DNA from 3 places in the Pseudonocardia sp. DxW genome. Region 1 is predicted to be linked to each of the others. Evidence: predicted binding sites of a transcription regulator. Region 1 holds the regulator's gene; each other region holds the start of a gene.
The links. The regulator LexA, encoded in region 1, represses DNA repair genes until DNA is damaged. The targets are predictions, from matches to a motif close to CGAACACGTGTTCG.
Positions count from the first base shown of each region.

Region 2: a site for LexA is predicted at 1,455-1,468, ahead of imuA' (DnaE2-dependent mutagenesis accessory factor ImuA'). Genes of this name have one in related genera too.
Region 3: a site for LexA is predicted at 2,095-2,108, ahead of dnaB (replicative DNA helicase). Genes of this name have one in related genera too.

Region 1 covers NZ_JBZFLK010000007.1:22,495-26,702, forward strand. The annotation lists gene nrdR (transcriptional regulator NrdR) at 1-150, opposite strand, end outside; gene ACVJO7_RS12495 (hypothetical protein) at 695-862, opposite strand; gene ACVJO7_RS12500 (hypothetical protein) at 1,556-1,732, opposite strand; gene lexA (transcriptional repressor LexA) at 2,210-2,944, shown strand; gene ACVJO7_RS12510 (hypothetical protein) at 2,993-3,982, opposite strand.
Region 2 covers NZ_JBZFLK010000003.1:106,437-110,644, reverse strand. The annotation lists gene purH (bifunctional phosphoribosylaminoimidazolecarboxamide formyltransferase/IMP cyclohydrolase) at 1-1,278, shown strand, start outside; gene imuA' (DnaE2-dependent mutagenesis accessory factor ImuA') at 1,591-2,640, shown strand; gene ACVJO7_RS05585 (DNA polymerase Y family protein) at 2,637-4,202, shown strand.
Region 3 covers NZ_JBZFLK010000004.1:246,310-250,517, reverse strand. The annotation lists gene ACVJO7_RS08465 (DUF3040 domain-containing protein) at 78-461, shown strand; gene dnaB (replicative DNA helicase) at 652-2,064, opposite strand; gene rplI (50S ribosomal protein L9) at 2,717-3,163, opposite strand; gene rpsR (30S ribosomal protein S18) at 3,178-3,414, opposite strand; gene ACVJO7_RS08445 (single-stranded DNA-binding protein) at 3,466-4,014, opposite strand; gene rpsF (30S ribosomal protein S6) at 4,026-4,208, opposite strand, start outside.

The DNA.
Region 1 (4,208 bases):
CTTGACGACGGCGAGCACGGTCTCCTCGACCGTGGTGAACCGGCGACCGCAGGCGGTGCAGGACCGGCGGCGGCGGGTGCAGGTCCCGTCGTCGGCGGTCCGGGAGTCGATCACCCGCGAATCCGGGTGGCGGCAGAACGGGCAACGCACGTCGGCACTCCCCTTCTCCCGTGACCCGGCGGGAATTCTCCGCCCCGCACCGCGATGTACCGCGGTGACGGCTCCCCCAACCAGTGGGAGAACGACACCAATGTAACCCCTACATATTGGGGTGCGCCATCCCCGGGTCCGATATGGCGCCGAGCTTCGCCCGATCGAGAACGAGGGTCGCACACGGCCCCCGCGCGGCCGCCGGAGCACACGGATCATGAACCTGCACATCCGCCCTGATCAGTGCGCGTGACGCGATCCCGGGGTCCGTCCGGCGCCCCGGGCGGACCGCGACGGACGGTGTCGCGGGTCGGGGACACGCCATCCCGACGCGCCGGGCGGCAAGGCTCCTGTCACGCGCGGCGACCGTGCCCGATGTGGTCTCCCGGTCGGGCGGGCGACGCCCGGCACGGCTGCCGGTCGGTCGGATCGCATGCGGCGCGGATCCCGCTCGGCCCCGCAGCGCACGGCACGGCCGCCGACCGGTCGCATCGCATACGCCGCGGACCCCGCTCGGCCCGGCGGGTTCCCGGCGCGCCCGGCGTCACGGAGCGGCCGGAGCCGTCGCCGCCGGCCCGGGTGCCGGGGCGACCTCGGCGTTCCATCCGGCCGCCGCATCCCCGAGCAGCCCCAGGACCACGACCACCGTGGCCGAGCAGACCACCGTGGCGACCCCGGCCAGCAGTCGCTCACCCCGTGAGCGACGTCGCACCACCGGACGGTGCCGCCGGGCAGGGGCCACGCAGTGGCGCCCCGGTGGGCGCACCGCGCGGACCCGCGCAGTCGCGTGCCCGGCCGGAGCCGCCCCGGGATTCCGGGTGAAGGCCACGCCAGATCCGGCGACCCGGGACGCCGTGGACGCAGCAGGGAACGCCACGCTCGACGCCACGGCCGGGGCCGCGGCGGACGCCGCTCCCGGGCCGGCGGGCGATGTACGTGGACCGGAGGCCCGCTCGGGGGCACCGGAGGCCCGCTCGGGCACCTCGGATCCGGGGACGGGCATGTCCCACCGGGCGGCGGCCCGGGCCGCCGCGGATCCGCGGGCCGGACGCCGCGCCCCGGCACAGCGCACCGCGTGGGCGGCCCCGGCACGCACCCGCTCGCGCACCCCGGCAGCGCCGGACCACTGCGGCGCATTCGCGGCCGCCGCCCGGCCCGGCCGACCGGTCCGTGGCCGCGGTGCCACCTCACGCACGTCGAGCTCTCGCATGGCTCCTCCTGCTCCTCGAGGACCACCCGCCTGCTGCGGCGGAACGGTCACCGTCGACGCCGGCCACACCCGGCCACGCGTCCCGCCCATCCCGCCCGGCCCTTCCCCGGGGCCGGTCGAACGGGCGTGCGAGCTGTGTAGCACCGGGCACCGACAGGAATCGGATCGCCGCTGCTCAGCCCGCTCCGGCCGGGCTCAGTGGCCGGCCGGCAGCACGCTCTGGACGACCACCGACGGCGGTGTCGACACCGCCGCCACCACCGCTGCCGAGACCTCCGCGAGCAGACCCAGCCCGATCACCGTCGCCGCCGAGGCGAGCCCGATCCCCAGTCCCTGGACGGCCCGCCGCAGCACGCCACCGGGTGCCGCCACACCCCGCGCCCGGGCGACCGACCACCCCGCTCGCGCCGGCCACGCCAACCGCACCGGCCGCACCGACCACGCCGGCCGCACCGGCCGCGCCGACCGCGCCGACCGCGCCGACCGCGCCGGCTGCACCGGCCGCGCCCGTTGCGCCCGTTGCGCTGACCGCGTCGGCTGCATCGGCCGCCTCGACTGCTCAGTTCGCCCCGGGCTCGCCGGCGGCACGGATCGCGCCTGCCGCCCGACCTCCCACGGCCGGACCTCGGTCACCACACCCATGCCGCTCGCCTCCCTGCCCGCACGGGACGCCCGCCCCGGACACCCCGACGCTCGAATCGATGTTCGATCGAACGCCTGTGCGATGTTCTACCACCGGTGCCCGACGGAATCCACGACACGCGGGTGACGAACTTCGAACGCATGTTTGGCGGACCGGCCGAAGGCGGCTAGTGTCCGTGCCGGTACATCCTCGAGGAGGCGAATGCGATGGCAGCGGACGAGTCCGGAGGCGGTGCGTCCCCCGGGCGGGGTTCCGCCGACGTCCGGGAGTTCCCCGAGCCCCCGGCCGACACGCGCGGTCTGACCCCGCGGCAGCGGAAGGTCCTGGCGGTGATCCGGGACTGGGTCGACCGCTACGGCTACCCGCCGAGCGTGCGGGAGATCGGCGACGCGGTGGGGCTGACCTCCACGTCGTCGGTGCACCACCAGCTGCGGACCCTGGAGCGCAAGGGATTCCTGCGCCGGGACCCGAACCGGACCCGTGCGGTCGACGTGCGCAGCCCCGACCAGACCGCCGCGGGCGACGGGACCGACGCCGACACCGAGGCAGGGCGCTCGGAGCGGCCGGCACCCGCGTTCGTGCCGCTGCTCGGCGACATCGCCGCCGGTGGGCCGATCCTGGCCGAGCAGGCCGTGCAGGACGTGTTCCCGCTCCCCCGCGAGATCGTCGGCGAGGGCACCCTGTTCCTGCTGAACGTCAAGGGTGACTCCATGGTGGACGCGGCGATCACCGACGGGGACTGGGTCGTCGTCCGGCAGCAGCCGGTCGCGGAACAGGGCGAGGTGGTCGCGGCGATGATCGACGGCGAGGCGACCGTCAAGACGTTCCGGCGCCGGGACGGTCACATCTGGCTGATGCCGGCCAACGACGCCTACGAGCCGATCCCGGGTGACGAGGCGTCGATCCTGGGCCGGGTCGTCGCGGTGCTGCGCCGGCTCTGAGCCGACCCCCGGGCCGGGGCACGGTGCCGATCCCGAGCCGGGGCACGGTCACCGCCTGCGGCGGCCGTGCAGCGCCATCGCCCCGACCCCGGCGAGCAGCACCGCGACGACGACCGCCATCCCGGCCGCGGCGGGCAGCCACGGCGGGAAGGACCGGACGTCGGGTGCCTCCGCCGGCTGGGCCGCGACCGGTGCGGCCGGTGCCGTCGCGGCGGCAACCGCACCGGCGACCGACCGGATCGCGGCCGGTGACAGGCCCCGCGCCTCGGTGGCGGAGTGCAGCGTCCCGCGGCCGTCCAGAGCCACCGCCTCGCCCTGCGGCTCACCGGGCAGCGGCACCTGCAGCGGGGCCCCGCCCAGCGCCCCGACCAGGACGTCCCCGGTCACCGGGCCGTCGGGCAGCGGGAACAGCCAGGCGTCGGTGTAGGTGCGCAGGGCCGCGGCCCGCCCGCCGTCCGCCGCGACCGGTCCGACGGCGCCGCCGGTGATCGTCCGCGTGCCGACCGCGCCCAGCGGGCCGCCGATGGTCGCCGAGTACGGCAGGACGGCGTCGGCCACCCGTTCCAGCGCCACCGCCGAGTCCTCGGTGAGCGGCTCCGCGGGCCGGTACAGCCCGGCCGCCCCGGTGGTCTTGTCCACGATCAGCGGGGTCCCGTCGTCGGCGAGGAGCACCGCCTCGGCGTCCCGCGGACCGTCCGGGTAGACGAGGTCGTAGCTGCGGGGCGGTCCGTCGACCGGCAGCACGACCAGGCGCACCGACTCGCGGCGCGCCGTGTTGTCGCCGATGTCGGCGAGCCAGAGCCCGCCGTCCGGTGTGCGGCCGAGATCCTCGACGTCGGTGACCCGCACCGGGGCGTCCCGTTGCGCCGTCACCGTGCAACCCACCGGATCGAGGGTGAACACCTCGGCGGTGCCGCCGCCGTCGACGATCGCCTGATAGTGCTGCGGCGGCTCCCCCGGTGCGCCGTCGGTGACGAGCCCGGAGATCTCGGCCAGTCGCGGATCCTCGATCGTGCAGACCGGGCGCGGCTCGTCCACGGACGACGGGTCAGCGTCAGGCGGCGGGACGACCGGGCGCGCGGCCGGCGGCGGCGCCCCAGGCATTCCGGGCGCGCCGGCCGTCCCGACGGCAGGCGGCCCGGCGGCCGCCACTGCGCAGGCCGGCCCGAGTGTCACGAGGAGCAGACCCACGGCGGCCCACCGCAGCGTTCCCGGGGCGGCCCGCCGCAGCGTTCCCGGGGCGGCCCGCCGCAGCGTTCCCGGG
Region 2 (4,208 bases), on a different contig from region 1:
CTGGGCATCGCGCCGTTCGACCTGCTGGTGTCCAACCTGTACCCGTTCCGGGAGACGGTGGCCTCCGGCGCCGGCCGGGACGATATCGTCGAGCAGATCGACATCGGCGGTCCGGCGATGGTGCGGGCGTCGGCGAAGAACCACGACAGCGTCGCCGTCGTGGTCGACCCGGCCCGGTACGACTGGGTGATGGAGCAGGTCGCCGCGGGCGGGTTCGTGATCGAGGACCGGCGCGGGCTGGCGGCCGAGGCGTTCCGGCACACCGCGGGCTACGACGTCGCGGTGGCGTCCTGGATGGGCGGTGAGCTGGCGCCCGAGCAGGACGCCGGGCCGTTCCCGACCTGGATCGGCGCCACCTGGAACCGGGAGCGGTCGCTGCGCTACGGCGAGAACCCGCACCAGGCCGCCGCGCTCTACACCGACGGCGCCCCCGGCCTCGCCGGTGCCGAGCAGCTGCACGGCAAGGAGATGTCCTACAACAACTTCGTCGACGCCGACGCCGCCTGGCGGGCCGCGCACGACCACGGTGACCAGCCGACCGTCGCGGTGATCAAGCACGCGAACCCGTGCGGCATCGCGGTCGGCACCGACGTCGCGCAGGCGCACCGCAAGGCCAACGCCACCGACCCGGTGTCCGCCTTCGGCGGCGTGATCGCGGTCAACGGCGAGGTCTCGGAGGAGCTGGCCGAGCAGGTCGCGGAGATCTTCACCGAGGTGGTGGTCGCCCCCTCCTATGCCGACGGTGCGCTGGAGGTGCTGTCGCGCAAGAAGAACGTCCGCCTGCTGCGGATCCCCGGCGAGGTCGCCCGATCCGGGGTGGAGCTGCGGCCGATCTCCGGCGGGGTGCTCGTCCAGCAGCGCGACCTGGTCGACGCCGACGGTGACGACCCGGCGGCCTGGAAGCTCGTCACCGGCGACCCGGTCGCCGAGGAGACGCTCGCCGATCTCGCGTTCGCCTGGCGTGCCTGCCGCGCGGTGAAGTCGAACGCGATCCTGCTCGCGCACGACGGCGCCGCGGTCGGCGTCGGCATGGGTCAGGTCAACCGGGTGGACGCGGCCAAGCTCGCGGTGCAGCGGGCCGGTGACCGGGCGCGCGGCTCGGTCGCCGCCTCGGACGCGTTCTTTCCGTTCCCGGACGGGCTGGAGGTGCTGCTCGAGGCCGGCGTCACGGCCGTCGTGCAGCCCGGCGGCTCGGTGCGCGACGAGCAGGTGGTCGCGGCCTGTGCACAGGCGGGCGTCGCGATGTACCTGACCGGGACCCGGCACTTCGCGCACTGACCCCCGTCCCTCCCCGGCAGCCGGCCCGGGTCGCCACGCGCGGCCCGGGCCGCGCCGTGTCCGGGGCCCGCGGTCCGCCCGGCGGAAACTGTCGGAGTGCCGTGCGACGGTGCTCCGCATCGGCCCGGGCATCCCCCGACCGGGGGCTGCGCAGCGCCGGGCCGAGCCCTATGATTCGAACGTAAGTTCGAGCACGCGCCGTCTTCCCCACGGCGCGCCGGGCAGGTTCCGGCCGGTCAGCTGACCGGCCACGGTGCGTGGAGCGGGGGAGGTCCGTGTGGTGAGGGCCGTGCAGTGGTGGGCCGTGCAGTGGTGAGCGCAGTGGATGCCGGTGCGGGTGGGGACCCGGAGCCGGTGTTCGACCCGGCGGAGGTGTCGGGCCCGGTGATCGGCGCCGGGTACACGGGGACGGACGGGGAGCCCGTCCCCGTGGGCCGCGCCGGTCCCGGGGATGCCGGGCCCGGCGCACCGGTCGGTGCGTCACCCGCGGACCGGCTGGCCGCGGCGCGGCGGGTGCTGCACCGGATGGAGGCCCGGGCGGATCCGGAGCGGTCCCGGCCGCGCGGGGTCCCCCGCACCGGGCCCGCGCGCCCGGCCGGTACCGCGACAGGTGCCGCGACAGGCGTCGCCGCAGGTGCCGCCGCAGGGATCGACGACGCGCCGGGCGATCCGGTGCTGCCGGTGCCCGGCCCGCTGTCCGGGCTGCTGCCCGGGGGTGGATTGCGTCGCGGCTCCACGGTCGCGGTCGGTGCCGGGGCGGGCGCCGGGTCGCTGCTGTTCGCACTGCTGGCCGCGGCGTCCGCGGAGGGCGCCTGGGCCGGGGTGGTCGGCCGTCCGGGCCTGGGGGCGACGGCGGCGGCCGAGAGCGGTGTCCGGCTGGACCGGCTGGCGCTGGTCCCGGATCCGGGGATCGACGTGGTGCCGGTCGCCGCGGCCCTGCTCGACGGGCTGGATCTGGTCGTGGTGGCGGGCCCGGAGCGGGCCGGGCTGCGCGCGGCGGACCGGCAGCGGCTGGCGGCCCGCGCCCGGCAGCGCGGGGCGGTGCTGCTGGCGCTGGGCCCCTGGCCGGGGGCGGACCTGCGGCTGCACTGCGAGCGGGCGCGCTGGGAGGGTGCCGGCCGCGGGACGGGCCGGCTCCGGTCGCGCCGGGTGGAGGTGCGCGCGCACGGCCGCGGTATCGGGCCGGCGGGGTGGGGCGTCGAGGTGCTGCTGCCGGGCCCGGGCGGGACCGTCGTCGAGGCCCCGGCCGGTCCCGGAACCGCCGTCGCACCGGCCGGGCTGCCGGCACTGGCCGGGCAGGCCGCGCCGGCCGCAGCGGCCGCACCGCCCGGGCCGGCCGCCGCGGTGCGGGTGGCCGGATGAGCGCCGCGGCCCGGGTGCTCGCGGTCTGGTCCCCGGACTGGCCGGTCACCGCGGCGGCCCGGGCCGCGCACGTGCCGGTGCACCGTCCGGCGGCGGTGTTCCACGCCAACCGGGTACTGGCCTGCTCGGCGACCGCCCGCAGGCACGGGGTGCGCCGCGGGCTGCGCCGGCGCGAGGCACAGGCCCGCTGCCCGGGGCTCGCGGTGCTCGCGCCGGATCCCGGCCGGGACGCCCGGCTGTTCGAGCCGGTCGCGGCCGCGGTCGAGGAGCTCGCCCCTGGCGTCGAGGTGGTCCGGCCCGGGCTGCTGGTGCTGCCCGCGCGCGGCCCGGTCGGCTGGTTCGGCGGTGAGCGGGCCGCGGTGGAACGGCTGATCGACCAGGTCGCGCTGCGGGCCGCCACCGAGTGCCAGATCGGGATCGCGGACGGGATGTTCGCCGCCGGGCTCGCGGCCCGCCGCGGGCGCGGGGTGCCGGCGGGCCGGTCGGCGGAGTTCCTGGCCCCGCTGGAGGTCGCCGAGCTGGACCGGGATCCGGATGTCGACCGGTCCGCGCTGGTCGATCTGCTGCGCCGGCTCGGCCTGCGGTCGCTGGGGGCGTTCGCGGAGCTCGCCGAGGCCGACGTCGCCTCCCGGTTCGGTGCCGACGCGGTGGCCGCGCACCGGCTGGCCCGGGGTCTCGATCCGCGGCCCCCGGCCCGCCGGGTGCCGCCGGAGGAGCTGGCCGCGGCGATCGAGCTGGATCCGCCGGTGGACCGGGTGGACGCGGCCGCGTTCGCCGCCCGCGGGCTGGCGACCCGGCTGCACGAGGCGCTCGCCGGGCACGGTCTGGCCTGCACCCGGCTCGGGGTGCACGCACGCACCGAGGGCGGGGAGGAGCTGCTGCGGGTCTGGCGGTGCGCCGAGCCGCTGACCCCGGGCGGCACGGTCGACCGGGTGCGCTGGCAGCTCGACTCGTGGCTCGGGCGCGGCGGCTCGGGCACGCTCGTCGCGCTGCGCCTGACCCCGGAGGACACGGTGCAGGCCGGCGCGCTGCAACGCGGGCTGTGGGGCGACGTCGGCGAGTCCGACGAGCGGGCCGGGCGGGCGCTGGTCCGGGTGCAGGCGCTGCTCGGCCCGGAGGCGGTGCTCACCGCGGTCCCGGTCGGCGGGCGGGACCCGGGCGAACGGGTCCGGCTGGTGCCCTGGGGGGAGGAGCGCACCCCCGGGGGCGCGGGCGCCTCACCGAAGGACCCGCCGCCGTCCTGGCCGGGGCGGTTGCCCGCGCCGTCCCCGGCGACGGTGCCGCCGGAGCCGGTGCCGGTCCGGCTGCTCGCGGCCGGCGGCGCCGAGGTGCACCCGGCCGCCCCGGACCTGCTCGACGGCGTCCCGCACCGGATCTCCGGGGGCGGCGGCCCGGACCGGGAGATCACCGGGTGGGCAGGCCCCTGGCCGGTCGGGGCCCGCTGGTGGGTGCCGGGGGACCTCGGCCCGGCGGTGCGGATGCAGGCCGTCCTCGCCGACGGGACGGCGCTGCTGCTGGTGCACCGGGCCGATGGCTGGGCGGTGGCCGGTGTCTACGACTGAGGCGCC
Region 3 (4,208 bases), on a different contig from region 1:
GAACGCCCGGATCGACGTCGCCCCAGGCTCCCCACCGGTGCTCCCGTGCGCCGGTCGAGACTCCGAGGGGTGCTCCTGTGCTGAGCGAGCGCGAGACACGGCGGCTGCACGAGATCGAGATCCGGCTGCGGCTCACCGATCCACGCCTGGTGCGCCGGTTCGCGGCGCTCACCGGCGCGAACCGGCCGGCCGGCCCGGGGCGCGCGCTGCGTCCGGCCACCCCGGGGAGCCTGCTGCGTCCGGCCGCGCCGGGAAGCCTGCTGCACGGCCCGGGCGGGTCGGGTCGTTCGGTGCACGGGGCCGGGCCGCTGCCGTCGGTGCTGCTGGGGGTGTCCCTGCTGGTGCTGCTGGCCGGAGCGGTCATGGTCGCGGTGCCGGTGGTGATCGCCGGGATCGTGCTCGCCGCGCTGTCGCTGGGCGTCGCGGCCACCGTGCCGCGGCGGCGCCGACCCGGGGGCTGAGCGGGCCGCCGGGCCACGCTCACCGCGCCGGTCGCGCCGGGCCGGCCCGGCCGCCTGACACCCCGTGCCGCGGCCACCGCCGCGCTGCCGCCACGTCCCGCGCTGTCGCCACGTCCCGCGCCGCGGTCAGCGGGCCGCACGCCACGTCGTACCGGCCGCCCGCGCGCCCGGTGCTGCCGCTGCCCGGCGCTCAGCCGTGCGCGAGATCGGAGAACCGGCTGTAGTGCAGCTGGTGCGCCACGGTGATCGTCGTCGTCGGACCGTTACGGTGCTTGGCCAGGATCAGGTCCGCCTCGCCGGCCCGCGGGTCGTCCTGCTCGAAGGCGTCCGGGCGGTGCAGCAGCACCACCATGTCGGCATCCTGCTCGATGGATCCGGACTCACGCAGGTCGGACAGCATCGGCCGCTTGTCGGTCCGCTGCTCGGGACCACGGTTCAGCTGGCTCATCGCGACCACCGGCACCTCGAGCTCCTTGGCGAGCAGCTTGATCTGCCGGGAGAACTCCGAGACCTCCTGCTGGCGGGACTCGACCTTGCGGCCCGAGGTCATCAGCTGCAGGTAGTCCAGGATGATCAGCTTCAGGTCGTTGCGCTGCTTCATGCGGCGCGCCTTGGCCCGGATCTCCATCAGCGTCAGGTTCGGCGAGTCGTCGATGTAGAGCGGCGCCTCGGAGATCTCCGACATCCGCCGCGCCATCCGCGTCCAGTCCTCGTCGGACATCCGGCCGGCCCGCATGTCGGCCAGCCGGATCCGTGCCTCCGCCGACAGCAGACGCATGACGATCTCGGACTTGCTCATCTCCAGGGAGAAGAACGCGCTGGTCATGCCGTTCTTGATGGAGCAGGAGCGGGCGAAGTCCAACCCCAGGGTGCTCTTCCCGAGCCCGGGCCGGGCCGCGACGACGACCATCTGCCCGGGGTGCAGACCGTTGGTGACCGCGTCGAGATCGGCGAACCCGGTGGGGACGCCGGAGGACATACCGCCGCGGGAGGCGATCGCGTCGATCTCGTCCATCGTCGGCTGGAGGAGCTCCTCCAGCACCGTGTAGTCCTCGGTGGTGGTGCGCTCGGTGACCTCGTACACGGCGGCCTGCGCCCGGTCGACGACCTCGTCGACCTCGCCGCCCTCGGCTCCGTGGTAGCCGAGCTGCACGATCCGGGTGCCGGCCTCGACCAGCCGGCGCAGGATCGCCTTCTCCCCGACGATCTCCGCGTAGTACGCCGCGTTCGCCGCGGTCGGCACCGTCGCGATGAGGGTGTGCAGGTACGGCGCGCCGCCCAGGCGCACCAGCTCGCCGCGGCGCTGCAGCTCGGCCGACACGGTCACCGCGTCGGCCGGCTCACCGCGGCCGTAGAGGTCCAGGATCGTCTCGTAGACCGTCTGGTGCGCGGGACGGTAGAAGTCCTCCGGGCGGAGCACCTCGACGACGTCGGCGATCGCGTCCTTGCTCAGGAGCATGCCGCCCAGTACCGACTGCTCCGCGGTGAGATCCTGCGGCGGCTGACGATCGAAGGTGCCGCTCCCGCTGCCGGAGCCGCCCGCCTGGTCCTCGTCGCGAACGGCTCGAGGCCGGCCGGTGGGACGATCGTCCGTCAGAGCCATACGCAGCGTCACCCCCGGTGGACAGCATAGCGAACACACGTTCGAAGCGCGAGAGCCGTCCTCGGCGTACTCGCGTGGGTCTCCCGTGATGGTCCGGCCCGGGCGCCCGCCACCGGGCCGCCGGTCGTGCGGGCGGGTGCGGGACGTACTGCCGAGCCGGTCGGACCGAGGCTAGGTCGGCGCACACCCCCGGCACCAACCGGCCTGGTGATCAACCTGGGGACGGACTGTGCACGACCGCCGCCCATCCCGGGACCGTGCTGTGGACAACCTGGGGACAGCGCATCGATTTCTGCCATCATCGCTGGTCAGTGGCATGGGGACAGCTGTGGACAACATCGCTCTGGCGTGTCGTCGCAGGGCCGCTTCCGGCGTGTCGGAGTGCGCCGGACACCGTTCACCGCCCGGCGCGTCCACAGCCCCGCCCGACGAGCCGATCGTCACCGCGCGGCGTGTCGTCTGTGTGACAGCGGATCCGGTCCGTCCTCACCCGACCGGGCGGACCCGTCCACTCGCGACTCCGGAGCGCGTCCGCGGACCGGTCGCCGACCCGTCGCGGGCGGGTCCGTACATACGACAGAGCGGTGCCCGGAGCACTCGGCTCCGGACACCGCTCTGACTACTCTCAGTGGTCGACCGACCACCGCACCGCTCAGCTCGCGACGACCGCGATCGGCAGCTCGGTGGTGACCTCCGGGTGCAGGCGCACCTGCACCTGGTGCTTGCCCAGGGTCTTGATGTGACCCGGGACGTCGACGATCCGCTTGTCCAGCGTCGGACCGCCGGACGCCTTGACCGCCTCGACGACCGCGGTCGGGGTGACCGAGCCGAACAGCCTGCCGTTGTCGCCGGCCTTGGCCGGGACGGTCACGTTCAGGTTGCGCAGCTGCGAGTCGACCTGCTGGGCGTGCCCGAGGTCCCGGATCTCGCGGGTCTTCTGGGCCCGGCGGATCTGCTCGACCTGCTTCTCGGCACCACGGGTGGCGACGACCGCGAGCTTGCGCGGCAGCAGGTAGTTGCGGCCGTAGCCGTCCTTGACCTCGACGATGTCGCCGGGCGCGCCCAGGTTCGGGACGTCGGCGTTGAGGATGAGCTTCATCTGCGTTCTCCTCGTCAGCGCGCGGTCGAGGTGTAGGGCAGGAGGGCGACCTCGCGGGAGTTCTTGACCGCGACGGCGACGTCCCGCTGGTGCTGACGGCAGTTGCCGGTCACCCGACGGGCACGGATCTTGCCCCGGTCCGAGATGAACTTCCGCAGCAGACCGGTGTCCTTGTAGTCGATCAGCTGGGCCTTGTCCTTGCAGAACGCGCAAACCTTCTTCTTCGGCTTGCGCACGATGGCCTTGGCCATGGTGGTGCTCCTGGTGGGTCTACCGCCCGTGACGGGCGGTGGGTACGTGGATCAGAAAGGGGGCTCGTCGTCGGACGCCGCGCCGCTCCCGGCGGGCGGGGCCGAACCCCAGGGGTCGTCATAGCCGCCGCCGGAGTTGCCTCCGCCGGAGCCGCCGCCCTGCTGGCCGCCGCCGCCACCGCCGTCGTAGCCGCCGCCACCGCCGCCGCCACCGAAGCCGCCGGAGCCTCCGCCCCGGCTGACCTTGTTGACCTTGGCGGTCGCGTAGCGCAGCGAGGGGCCGACCTCGTCGACCTCCATCTCCACGACGGTGCGCTTCTCGCCCTCACGGGTCTCGAAGGACCGCTGCCGCAGCCGCCCCTGCACGACGACCCGCGCACCGCGGGTCAGCGACTCGGCGACGTTCTCCGCCGCCTGCCGCCAGATGTTGCAGCGCAGGAACAGCGCCTCGCCGTCCTTCCACTCGCCGGACTGGCGGTCGAAGGTCCGCGGCGTCGACGCGACGGTGAAGTTGGCGACCGCGGCGCCGGAGGGGGTGAACCGCAGCTCGGGATCGGCCGTCAGGTTTCCCACGACGGTGATCACGGTCTCGCCGGCCATGACAGCCCCTCTCAGCCGGCGGCGGGCGCCGGCGTGCGGGTGACGTCCTTGCGCAGCACCTTGGTGCGCAGCACGGACTCGTTCAGACCCAGCTGGCGGTCCAGCTCGGCGACGGTGGCGGGCTCCGCGGCGATCTCGACGACCGCGTAGATGGCCTCGCTCTGCTTCCTGATCTCGTAGGCCAGCCGGCGCTT